4 regions of the Vibrio limimangrovi genome follow, and region 1 is predicted to be linked to each of the others. Evidence: predicted binding sites of a transcription regulator. Region 1 holds the regulator's gene; each other region holds the start of a gene.
What was found. The regulator CRP, encoded in region 1, controls carbon source genes, mostly activating them, when cyclic AMP is high. The targets are predictions, from matches to a motif close to TGTGANNNNNNTCACA.

Region 1 (3,310 bases):
TCCTGGTGCATCAGGCAACCTTCGCCCAAGCGCATTTTACGCCGCGGATTACTGTGCTTACCCAATGGCATCAATGGAAGGTAGCGCGACTGAACTACCAGCGACATTGAGCCCTGGTGTCACGCTTTAAGTTTCAATAATAGGGCCACGGCGATGAACTGTGGCCAGGCCTGCTGACGCATCATTAAAGTATGGAGTCTTAATGGGGTTAGCAGGCGAAAAATGATAAAGAGTGTGCGACTGACTGACATTCCATCACTGGTTAGGCTGCTCGTTCTGCCGTTAAGGCCGTGAAGGAGCCGCCAACACTCTTACCCTACCTCTCGTAACAAGGAGCCGTTATGACCCCTGATGTGTTATTTGAATCACTATGGCAAGACTACATTCAACGTCTATGTCCTTCTGCTGCTAAAGTTCATCAGCTTCTTCAGGAAGATGAGCTGTTAATCAACGATCATATTGCTCTGCGTACATTCAATGTTGAGCCTCTTGGCATCGAGACGCTGGCTAAGCCGTTCTTAGCGATCGGCTACAAGGCGTGTGGTGATTATGTGTTTGAAAGCAAGAAACTCGTTGCTAAGCACTACGAGCACCCAGATCCAAAACAGCCAAAAGTCTTTATCAGTGAGCTCAAAGTTGAAGAGTGTTCACCGGAGCTTCAAGCGATTGTTGCGAAGCTGGTGGCACAAGTCGATGCAGATAAACTAGCAGATAGTGCATTTTTGCATGGCGGTCGCTTGTGGGATCTAAGTTTTGCTGATTATCAGGCTCTGGCGAAAGAGAGTGAATACGCGTCCTGGCTAGCGGCTCATGGTTACGGCGCCAACCACTTTACGGTCAGTGTGAATCAGTTAAACCAGCACGATGAAGTCAAAGAAGTGAATGATCACCTACGCCAGGCTGGATTTGTGATTAACGAATCAGGTGGAGAAGTTAAGGGCTCGCCAGAGGTTTTGCTTGAGCAGTCTTCCACCATGGCGGATAAAGTGCCGGTTAACTTTACCGAGGGCTCAGAGATTATTCCTGGTGGCTTCTACGAGTTTGCTAAACGTTACCCAATGGCTAATGGTGAACTTTATCCGGGATTCGTTGCAGCTTCTGCAGATAAAATCTTTGAGAGCACCAACAGTTAGCATTTCGGCTAACAACATGTTTTTCCATACCTAAAGAAAAAGCCACCAATGTTGTCATTGGTGGCTTTCATTTCTTGATTTACGTTACTCTTATCAGAGATTAACGAGTACCGTAAACGACGATAGTTTTACCGTGCGCAGAGATTAGGTTCTGCTCTTCTAGCATCTTCAAGATACGACCTACAGTCTCACGAGAACAGCCAACGATTTGACCGATTTCTTGACGAGTGATCTTGATTTGCATGCCATCTGGGTGAGTCATCGCGTCTGGTTGTTTTGCAAGGTTCAGAAGCGTCTGAGCGATACGACCAGTTACGTCTAGGAACGCTAGGTCACCCACTTTTTGGCTAGTTACTTGAAGGCGACGAGCCATCTGCGCAGAAAGACGCATTAGGATGTCCGGGTTTACTTGGATAAGCTGACGGAATTTCTTGAAAGAAATCTCAGCCACTTCGCAAGGAGATTTAGCTCGAACCCAAGCTGTACGCTCTTGGTCTTCCTCGAATAGACCAAGTTCACCAATAAAGTCACCTTGGTTTAGGTAAGAAAGGATCATTTCCTTACCTTCTTCGTCTTTGATAAGAACCGCAACAGAACCTTTAACGATGTAGTACAAAGTTTCCGCTTTTTCGCCCGCGTGAATTAGCGTGCTCTTTGATGGGTACTTATGAATATGACAGTGTGAAAGAAACCACTCTAATGTTGGGTCGGTTTGAGGTTTACCTAGAACCATAATATCTCACTTCCTCTGCAGGGTACGCTTGCGCTATCCATATTTTAGCTAAGCCTGAATCAGGTTTACTAGAATAAGAGCACTTTTTATATGCTGCAAGCTATCTTGTGTTTCGGTAAGAAATAGTATCCTTTTTCTAGGATGATTTCTTGATTTTAATCGTGCCATGGTTGCTATTTTGTACGCAAAACTGTGCACATGATCACGGTATGAAAAGTAAACACTACGAAAGCGAGATTTTTAGCCAATTTTTCCTGTTTCTATCAGTTGTTGTAGGATAGGCCTAACGATCAGCTCCATCGCAAAGCTCATCTTTCCGCCAGGTACAACGATTGTATTGTGGCGCGACATAAACGAACCATCAATCAGGGCCAGAAGATATGGGAAATCGACATTCTTGATACCACGAAGTCGGATCACCACAAAGCTCTCATCCAAACTTGGAATGCCTTTCGCGTTGAGCGGGTTTGAGGTGTCCACTGTTGGTACACGCTGAAAGTTAATATGAGTACGTGAAAATTGTGGAGTGATGAAGTTCAGGTAGTCATCCATTGAGCGAACAATGGAGTCCATGACGGCCTCGCGTGAGTGGCCACGGTCACGCGTATCGCGCACGAACTTTTGGATCCACTCAAGGTTTACGATCGGTACCATGCCAATCAGAAAATCGACGTGCTGCGACACATTCACGTTGCCATCGACAACGCCACCATGTAAGCCTTCATAGAAAAGTACATCACTGTTCTCTGGCAAATCCTGCCAAGGAGTGAAAGTCCCTGGCATTTGATTGTATGGGACCGCTTCATCAAATGTGTGCAGGTAGCGACGTATGCTACCCGTTCCGTTTTCGCCATACTGCTGGAAAAACTTTTCCAGGCCGGGAAAGTCATTGGCTTGTGGACCAAAGTAACTGATGTGTCTGCCTTGCTCACGCGCTTTGCGAATTTCGATATCCATTTCCGGGCGAGTAAAGCGATGGAAGCTGTCACCTTCAACCCATGCCGGTTTGACGTTCATCATATTGAACATCTTGCGGAAGGCTTCAGATGTAGTAGTTGTACCGGCACCAGATGAGCCGGTAACCGCAATAATTGGGTGTTTAGCTGACATGACAAACCTTGTCGAAAGTTGTTCCTTTAAGGTGCAGCAGGTGCCTACTGCACAATTGATAACCCACTATAGCACGTAACAACTGCTTGTCATCGACTGGGGTACGGTAAAATGTGAGGGCGTTAGGAAAAGGTATTAATACTTTGCTTTTCTTTGAATATCTACAGTTTCATGCAGTTCAGAATACACAATGACAGCTTCACCTTTTTCTAATTGTGACTTTACCTGATCGATCTTATCTTGCAGGGATACTTCTACCGTGCCGTAATCCGTTCCTTCACGAAGAACGAATTCACGAATCAGATTTTCCAGCGTATCCGGCGGAATGTCTTTC
Region 2 (3,310 bases), on a different contig from region 1:
CAGAAAAACTTAACCACTTCATCGTCTGGGCCAGCAGTCTCGATGATCATGCCGTTATCGAAACACACTTTTGTGATTTCAGAAGAGAGCTCGCCGTTAATACACTCGATTCCGATCATCATGCCGCGACCTTTTTTCTGCACGAACATCTGCGGGAATCGACGTACACAGCGGTCAATGACTTCGCTGACGTTTTCTGAACATTGTTTAATGTGCGTTTGAAAATCATCAGTGGCCCAATAGATTTCCAGCGCTTTAGTGGCTGTAATGAAGGCATGGTTGTTACCGCGGAACGTACCGTTATGTTCACCCGGCTTCCATTGGTCAAACTCAGGTTTAAGTAGTACAACCGCCATCGGCAAGCCGTAGCCGCCAATAGATTTAGATAAAGTGACGATATCTGGCTGAATGCCTGCAGGCTCAAAGCTAAAGAACGTACCCGTACGTCCACAACCCGCCTGAATGTCATCAACAATCATAAGAATATCATTGGCTTTACAAATTTTGCTCAAACGCTGTAACCATTGGTTTGAAGCGACATTCAAGCCACCTTCACCCTGCACGGTTTCCAGCAATACAGCGGCAGGTTTGTCCATACCAGCTGAATTGTCGTTGAGCATCGTTTCAAACAGAGCCAAGCCATCAACGCCTGCGTAACCTTCAAACGGAAGACGCGTGACATTGTGTAAGCTCGAACCATTGCCCTGCCTGTGATGTTGATTACCTGTTGCAGCCAATGCACCAGCTGTACAACCGTGGAAGCCATTAGTGAAAGCAACTACGCTGCTTCGGCCCGTTACTTTTTTAGCGAGTTTCAACGCGGCTTCTACTGCGTTGGTACCAGTCGGTCCGGTGAACTGAACTTTGTAGTCCAGCTTTCTTGGTTTAAGAATGTAGTGATCCAGTGCTTGAAGAAATGCAGCTTTCGCTTCTGAATGCATATCCAGGCCATGAGTAATGCCGTCCATTTCAATGTATTCAAGTAACGCTTGCTTAAGTACTGGGTTATTGTGGCCGTAATTTAGAGATCCCGCTCCAGCAAGAAAGTCTAAGTAACGTCCACCTTGTTCTGTTTCCAGCCAGCAGCCTTTCGCTTTGCGAAATACGACTGGAAAATTGTTTGAATATGAGCGTACATTGGATTCCTGCTTTTTGAAAATATCCATGATGAGACCGTTTTAAATTCCTATTTTTAGGGGATTATTTTAGGGGGATACGATACAAATACTCTGTATCGTGCTTGCCTTTAAAATGAGCTTTTTCGTCCAAAAATGTGCTTACCTGGCCAGAATTGCCGTTCATCGCATCTAACTTTTTGAACAGCGCCCATGAGGCTTTGTTGTCTTCTGTGATGGTAGTTTCTACCAAGTTGACGTTAGTCAGATCCTCTCTTAAAAGAAGTTCCTTCAGCATGCGTAACGCCAGACCATTACCTCTGAAACGAGGTGAGACTGCAACTTGCCAAACAAATAGCACGTCCTGCTCTTCAGGTTTCTGATAACCCGAGATGAAACCAGCAATTTCGCCGTTGTACTCAACCAAAATACTGGTCTTACTGAAATGTGTTGATTGTAAGAAGTTGCAATAAGAAGAGTTCATATCTAGTGGAGGACAGTCTGCGATTAAGCTGTAAATGTCGTCTCCATCAGAAATTTTAGGTTCACGAAAAATCCATTTTTTTCTTGTTCCCTCTTCAATTTCAGGATAGAGGACCCAAGGTGCTGACGTGATCATGTGAAAATACATATCCTTTGATGTCTAAATAAAATTCCTTTTTATTATGCGCATCCATCGCCACCAAAAATCAAATTATTAGCCAAAATAACCATATAAATGTGACCAATATCACATTAATTACAACTTCAATAACACAAATAAATAGTTTGATGTCTAAATTATTGCAAATTATTTTCATTCATTGAGCAAAAATCACACTCTTCGAAGTCTAATCATTAACTATCGTTAAAAAGTTCTAAATGATACGAAGCTTCATCTACGCCAGCCAAATAAAAGCGTAATACAATCTTAAAAATTTAACTTCACGTTACTTTTAATCTCATCAATTACTACAAACAAACTATATCTTATTGTTTTTATTAGTTTAAATAATAAAAACCCCTATCTGGCACACGCCTTCAACATCGATGGCTATAGCCCGTAGGCATGATCTCGTTCATTGAACTTTCCCTGAATTTTAATTAGAGTACGAAATATTAGGCACATAACAAGGACGATTAACATGGATCCCATACTAGAAGTAAAGGGACTTTATAAAGTGTTTGGAGAAGAGCCGGAACGTGCTTTCTCACTCATCAACAAAGGTGTCAATAAAGACGACATTTTTGAACAAACCGGGTTAACTGTCGGGGTAAACGACGTTTCTCTCTCAATTAATGAAGGCGAAATCTTCGTCATAATGGGGCTTTCAGGATCAGGTAAATCGACTCTTGTTCGACTCCTCAATCGACTCATTGAGCCAACTAAGGGGAGTGTCTTCCTCAAAGGCAAAGACATTGCTCAAATCTCTGAAGATGAACTAAGAGAAGTTCGTCGTAATAATATCTCGATGGTTTTCCAAAGTTTCGCACTTATGCCGCATATGACGGTGGTTGAAAATGCGGCTTTTGGCCTTGAACTTGCTGGTGTCAGCGCCGAAAAAAGACGAGTCAGCGCCCTTTCTGCACTAGAGCGAGTAGGATTAGATACCTATGCAGAGTCCTTCCCCGACGAACTGTCAGGAGGTATGAAACAGCGTGTTGGCTTAGCAAGAGCTCTCGCTTGTGACCCTGATATTCTGTTGATGGATGAAGCTTTTTCAGCACTTGACCCGTTAATTAGAACTGAAATGCAGGACGAGCTAATTCGACTGCAAAATGACGACAAACGAACCATCGTTTTCATTTCTCACGATCTAGACGAAGCGATGCGCATCGGTGACCGAATTGCAATTATGCAAAACGGTGAAGTCGTCCAAGTAGGTACGCCAGATGAAATCCTCCACAACCCTGCCAATGATTATGTTGAAGCCTTCTTCCGAGGCGTAAACATAGCAAGTGTTTTGACGGTTAAAGATATCGCTCGCAAAAAACCAGCTGCGGTATTTAAAAAATCAGACAATGACGGTCCGGGTTCAGCACTTCAGATTCTGATAGAACAAGACCGTGAATACGGCATCGTTATAGATAGGTCCAGCCATTATTCCGGTATTGTTTCGATCGATTCATTACGTTTAGCTCACAAAGAGAATCGCTCCTTGGCGAGTGCGCAATTGCGAGGCGAAATTACACTTCAACCAAATCAGTCAATTAAT
Region 3 (3,310 bases), on a different contig from region 1:
CCACCGATTGCTTTCGGTGTATGAGGTTTTCCGCACCTACCACTGGCCAATTTTCGTTGTTGAGCCAAACAGTGACCGATTATGTTGGCTTTACCCTGATGGCCAAAAGGATACTCAGGTTGAAGATCATATTACGATTGCTGACTACCTAACGATTTTTGGTGCGCGAGGCGAATTCCAACACATTGATTTACCGCCTCTTCTTGATAAAAAATTGTATGAACTTGGTGAGCGTTGGGCATCAAACGCCCTTGAGCTTGGCCCTGGTCTTGCCACGCTAAACTACCTTGCTACCACTTGTCGCAAAGAGCAGAAACTCGATGTAGAGCTTTCTGAGAAACAACAAGGCTATCGTGAACTAAACATGCTGATTAGCGATCTTGTTGAAGCCGAAATTGCCACTTATGAAAACGGCATCCTAACGTTCGCGAATGAAGATGCACGTCGTTTTTCTAACGGCGAATGGCTGGAAACGCTGGTACACAGTACGGTTAAACAGATTCAAGACACCATGCCAACGATCCAGGACCGATCTTTGAATGTTCAGGTTTATCGTAAGCTTGGCGAAAGTGAAGTGCGAAACGAACTTGATGTGGCGACAGTGGTAAACAACAAGCTCCACATCATTGAGTGCAAAACGAAAGGCATGCGTGATGACGGTGACGATACGCTGTACAAACTGGAATCACTTCGTGATTTACTAGGTGGCCTGCAAGCACGAGCTATGCTGGTGAGCTTCCGCCCTTTACGTCATAACGACATCACTCGCGCAGAAGATTTAGGACTGGCTCTGATTGGCCCTGATGAGTTAAAAGACCTTAAAACTCACCTTACGGCTTGGTTTGTGGCCGCTGGTGGTTCAGACGAAGTTTAGTCAAAAGATAAATTATATCGATACAAAAAAGCCAGAGGTTGAATTGAACCTCTGGCTTTTTATTTTCAGTCAGATAACGACTTAAAGCATTTTACGTGCTGCTTCTACCACAATTTTGATTGAGCGAGCTTCCGTCTCTTTCAGAGTTGAATGATCTGGAATCTCTTTTTGGGTGCGGTTGATAATAACACCCGCGACACAACCCGCTTTTAGACCGGAGCTTGCACACATAGTGAGTAGTGTTGCTGACTCCATTTCAAAGTTCAGAACGCCCATCTCTTGCCACTCTTTCATTGAACCCTGAAAGCGTTTAACCACACGACCTGTGAACGTATCGTAACGCTCTTGACCCGGGTAGAAAGTGTCACTTGAAGCCGTCACACCCATGTGAACCGTTGCGCCAGACTCTTCTACTGCGGCTTTCATTGCCGTCGCAACATCAAAGTCCGCAACCGCTGGGAACTCCATAGGTGCGAAGTGCAGGCTTGCGCCATCCAGACGAACAGAACCTGTTGTCACGATCATATCACCTACATTTACATGAGGTTGGATCGCACCCGTAGTACCAACGCGTAAGAAAGTGCGAACACCAAGCTGAGCCAACTCTTCAACAGCGATAGACGTAGATGGACCACCGATACCAGTTGAACAAACCACAACAGGCTTACCATCCAATTCTGCACGGTATAGCGTGTATTCACGTTGACTGGCCAGGAATACTGGGTTCTCCATTTGCTCCGCGATTTTTTGTACGCGAGCAGGATCACCGGGAATAATGGCTAGCGTTGCACCATTAAGATCAGCTTCAGTAACACCGAGATGGAATACAGCTTGAGACATAAGTCGCTCCTTGTTCTGGCTTATTTTGTGAGTAATAAGCTCATATAAATGTGATTGGGTACAGAAGCACTTTAACCAACCTTTCCGGGCATTATAGTGACATCTGTCACACAGACATAATGCAATGAACACACACTTTCATTAAAAATAGATTTAAATCACATTAAAAATGAAAATAAAGACCTGTTGCATATCAGAAGTGTGGATTATTGAACTCAGTTATTCGCAAGAGCCGATAAGAACGGAAAAAATAAAAATCCGAGACACCAAGTGCCTCGGATTAACTATAGTGCAACTTTGTTTCACTACGGCATCTGTTTCGATTTAAAACGTAACAGCCGCAAAGCATTGAGTGTTACCAGGGCCGTTGCTCCACTGTCTGCCAGCACCGCAACCCAAAGCCCCGTAATACCCAGAAGGCTGGTCACCAGAAACACCCCTTTCAGACCAAGCGCCAATGCAACGTTCTGGCGAATATTATTCATCGTCGCGCGTGACAGCTCGATCATTGCGGGCAGCTCCAGCAAGCGATTGTGAGTCAGTGCGGCATCTGCGGTTTCCAGCGCAACATCTGTGCCTCCTCCCATCGCAATACCAATACTGGACGCTTTCATCGCTGGTGCATCATTGATACCGTCTCCGAGCATTGCAACCGTGTGCTGTTTAGAAAGCGTTTCAACGTAATGCACTTTATCTGCTGGCAGCAAGCTAGCTTGATAATCTAACCCTATTTGGGTCGCGATCGATTCAGCACTGCGAGGGTTGTCTCCGGTTAACATCACCGAAGAGATCCCGAGTGCCTTTAGAGCCTGCACTGCTTGATGTGCGTCATGGCGTAACGTGTCCTGCCAGGCAATGACACCAATTACTTCTTCCTCACGGCGAACAATAACGACGGTTTTGCCCGAATCTTCCAACTCAACGATCTGTTCTTCAAGCGATTGTGAAAGTTGAAAGTCGACTTTGGAAGGTGCGATAACCTGAACCAACGTTCCTTCCACAACACCCGTCACACCCGAACCCACTTGTGCGGTTTTTTCACTGGCTTCGGGAATAACAATACCTAAACCTTCAGCTTTATTGACCAGAGATACCGCCAATGGGTGACTTATCCCAACCTCAACCGCAGTGGCAAGACTCAGTAGCTGCGCTTCAGTCACTTCGAATGAAAGGACATCGGTGACTTGTGGCTTGCCTTGCGTCAGCGTACCAGTTTTGTCAAACGCAATAGCCTCCACTTTTCCTAGTATTTCTAGAGCCGCACCGCCTTTGATTAATGCGCCACGTCGTGCCGCAGCGGCTAAACCAGACGTAATCGCAGCGGGCGTTGAGATAACCAATGCACATGGACAAGCGATAAGTAATAGCGCTAAACCACGGTAAATCCATGTTTCCCAAGGCTGAGCGAACAGGAGCGGTGGAGTGATGACCACGACCAGTGACACCAACATCATAAACGGCGTATACCAGCGGCTAAACTTATCCAGAAAACGTTCTAGCGGTGCTTTTCGTGATTCCGCCTCTTCAATTAAGTGCAGGATACGGTCAATAGCATTGTCACCTTGTCTCGAGGTCACCTGAATCCGCACGACTTTG
Region 4 (3,310 bases), on a different contig from region 1:
TTCACCCGCAAGTAAATCCATCGAAGCTTTCAACAGGTGGTCCGCATTGTAGTAATCAAATGGGTTGTAACCCTGAGCTTTCACCGCTTTCACACCTTCAACATCCAGACCGAAGATGTAGATATTCTCGTCACCCACTTCTTCACGAATCTCAACGTTCGCACCATCCATCGTACCGATAGTCAAAGCACCGTTAAGCGCCATCTTCATGTTACCAGTACCCGATGCTTCTTTACCCGCTAGTGAGATTTGTTGTGATACATCCGCCGCAGGAATGATGATTTCTGCCATGCTCACGCGGTAGTCAGGAATGAATACCACTTTAAGCTTGTTACCGATGCGAGGGTCGCTGTTGATCTTCTCTGCAATTTTGTTGATTGCGAAGATGATTTCTTTTGCTAGGTGGTAACCCGGTGCTGCTTTCGCTGCGAAGAATACAACACGTGGTACACAATCAAACCCAGGCTCGTTAAGAATACGATGGTACAGAGACAACACGTGTAGCAAATCTAGGTGCTGACGCTTGTACTCGTGTAGACGCTTGATTTGAACATCGAAGATCGCATTGGTATCCAGCTCGATACCCATGTTTTCTTTGACCCATTTAGCCAGGCGCTCTTTGTTCTCTTTCTTAACTGCCATGAATTCTTTTTGGAATTTCGCGTCTGTTGCGTACTTCGCAATACCTTCTAGCAGTTCAAGTTTCGCAGGCCATTCGTCACCGATTTTGTCTGTGATTAAAGTAGACAGGCCAGGGTTACAGAACTTCAACCAACGACGAGGTGTGATACCGTTCGTCACATTGTGTAGACGAGTTGGGTACAGCTCATGGAACTCAGGGAACAGGTCTTTCTTAACCAATTCAGAGTGAAGCGCTGCTACACCATTAACCGCGTATGAACCGATTACACTCAGGTTGGCCATACGTACCATGCGGTGGAAACCGTCTTCGATGATCGAAAGTTTTTGCTGTTTCGCAACATCACCAGGCCACTTAGCACGAACTTCTTGCAGGAAGCGGTGGTTGATTTCGTAAATGATTTCCATGTGACGTGGAAGCAAGTGCTGAATTAGCGACTCAGGCCATGTCTCTAGTGCTTCTGGAAGTAATGTGTGGTTTGTGTACGCGAATGTGTGTGAACAGATTTCCCATGCCGCTTCCCAAGTTAGACCTTTCTCATCAACAAGGATGCGCATTAGCTCAGGAATCGCGATGGTTGGGTGCGTATCGTTAAGCTGGATTGCCTCTTGCTTAGGCAGTTCTTCTAGTGAGTAACCTGCTGCTTCATGACGGCGTAGAATATCGCGTACTGAGGCCGCAGAGTGGAAGTACTGTTGCATTAGACGAAGTGTTTTACCTTTCTCGTGGTTATCGTTCGGGTAAAGCACTTTAGTGATGTTACCTGCGTCTATCAGCGCATGCTGAGCTTCGAAGTAATCACCACTATTAAAGCTGGCTAGTGAGAATGGTGCAATTGCCTGACATTCCCAAAGACGCAAAGGGTAAACCGTGTCTGATTCGTATCCTACGATTGGAAGATCCCACGGCATCGCTTTTACTGTCATGCCAGGAACCCATTTACGAACTTCTTTGCCGTTCTCGTTTACCACTTCAACGTGACCGTAGAAGCCGATTTCCTGTGCAAGTTCCGGACGAGCGACTTCCCAAGGGTAACCTTCAACGCCACACCATGCATCTGGCGCTTCTTGTTGACGACAATCTTTGAATGACTGCTTAAACAGACCGTATTCATAGTGGAGGCCGTAACCTACAGTAGGGAATTCTTGTGCTGCACATGAATCCATAAAACATGCAGCCAGGCGACCAAGACCGCCGTTACCCAATGATGGATCGCGCTCTTCTTCTAGCAGGTCAGTTAAGCTATGACCTAGCTCAGCCATTGCCTCTGTCACTTGCTCGTACAGACCCATGCTGATTAAGTTGTTACCTGTTAAGCGACCGATTAGGAACTCTAGAGAAAGGTAGTTAACACTCTTAGCGCTCTTGATACGAGGATCTTCTTCAGTCGCAAGTAAATCAAAAGTAGTGAACTCAGCCAGTGCGCGCCCCATTGCCAGGTACCATGCGCGGCTATCGGCATTTTCAACGGTATGAGCGTAAGTCACTGATAGGTGTTTTTTTACGCTGTCTTGGAACGACTTTTTGTCAAATTTTTTCTGTTGTGTAGGTTTCATTAAGAAATTCTCACGTCTTTTAGTAATTCATCTGCCATACATCGTGCATTTAGCAGGGTGAATAAACATCCTCCTAATTCTCCCCCCTTAAAGGAGGAGGAATGAGGGCGTAGAGGGGGGTACCCCCAAGCAATTAGTGATCTAAATCTCAACAACACTGGGCTCGCTCGACTTGTTAGTGATTTCGGTCACAACCAAGCATGAGAAAAGCATGAATTACACTTATGACGGTTATTAGGGCTCACATGGTCTTTGATGCAAAATTTGTCTTAGTGATCACATTAACCCAGTTAACAACCATGAAATATTCCAAACGCTGTGCAGAAAAATGCATACATTACCAACTCGAAGTGCTTTTAGGTGATCAAAATCACAAATCAAGGGCGTAGTTAATGCCAATCGGGTTATCTCCTGAGAATTAGGAAGTGGATCAAAGTAAGCTGCGATGGCGATGACGTAACATCTCAATCAATTTGCATGTTTTGTTCGCTTTTTAAACAAATTAAGATTTAGTGACACAAACCGTTTTCAGATTTCGCTAGCTTACGCTTACATATAAGGACTCAATTACTAATGTGGATTCCATCTAAGCTTACTCGCCCGGGTCGTTTACACAACGCCATTGTACGTCCTCGAGTGCTGGACCTCCTGCAACAAGCGCCTTACTACAAATTGGTTTTGTTTCGCTCTCCTGCTGGATACGGCAAAACCACGATGGCAGCGCAGTGGCTGTCAGACAAGCCCAACGTTGGCTGGTATAGCATTGATGACAGTGACAATGACGGCTTTCGTTTCGTCAATTACCTGCTACAAGCATTGAATAAAGCAACCAACTACAGTTGCGCTAATGCCCAAAAACTGGCGGAAAAGCGCCAAATATCCTCGTTGCGCTCTCTGTATAGCGAACTCTTTGCGGAAATGGCTGATTTTCACCAGGAATGCTATGTCGTACTCGATGACTACCACCTGATCACCAATGATGAAATTCATGAATCGATGCGCTTCTTCTTAAAGCACATGCCAGATAATCTGACCGTCGTGGTCACTAGCCGTGCAACCCCGCCTCTCGGTACAGCGAATCTGCGAGTGCGTGACTTGATGATCGAAATCGGCA

Region 2: ectA (diaminobutyrate acetyltransferase) is a predicted target of CRP. The motif match lies at 1,835-1,850, and genes of this name have one in related genera.
Region 3: udp (uridine phosphorylase) is a predicted target of CRP. The motif match lies at 1,810-1,825, and genes of this name have one in related genera.
Region 4: ACWYU8_RS08885 (glycogen/starch/alpha-glucan phosphorylase) is a predicted target of CRP. The motif match lies at 2,374-2,389, and genes of this name have one in related genera.

The regions. Positions count from the first base shown of each region.
Region 1 is NZ_JBSUGF010000022.1:29,297-32,606, forward strand. Features, by position in the region: gene astD (succinylglutamate-semialdehyde dehydrogenase) at 1-130, shown strand, start outside; gene ACWYU8_RS21245 (2-oxoadipate dioxygenase/decarboxylase family protein) at 342-1,133, shown strand; gene crp (cAMP-activated global transcriptional regulator CRP) at 1,234-1,866, opposite strand; gene ACWYU8_RS21255 (phosphoribulokinase) at 2,107-2,976, opposite strand; gene ACWYU8_RS21260 (YheU family protein) at 3,112-3,310, opposite strand, start outside.
Region 2 is NZ_JBSUGF010000001.1:49,875-53,184, forward strand. Features, by position in the region: gene ectB (diaminobutyrate--2-oxoglutarate transaminase) at 1-1,166, opposite strand, end outside; gene ectA (diaminobutyrate acetyltransferase) at 1,201-1,734, opposite strand; gene proV (glycine betaine/L-proline ABC transporter ATP-binding protein ProV) at 2,240-3,310, shown strand, end outside.
Region 3 is NZ_JBSUGF010000010.1:37,003-40,312, reverse strand. Features, by position in the region: gene ACWYU8_RS14625 (DUF1887 family protein) at 1-874, shown strand, start outside; gene udp (uridine phosphorylase) at 956-1,714, opposite strand; gene ACWYU8_RS14615 (zinc/cadmium/mercury/lead-transporting ATPase) at 2,020-3,310, opposite strand, start outside.
Region 4 is NZ_JBSUGF010000007.1:259,502-262,811, reverse strand. Features, by position in the region: gene ACWYU8_RS08885 (glycogen/starch/alpha-glucan phosphorylase) at 1-2,196, opposite strand, end outside; gene malT (HTH-type transcriptional regulator MalT) at 2,770-3,310, shown strand, end outside.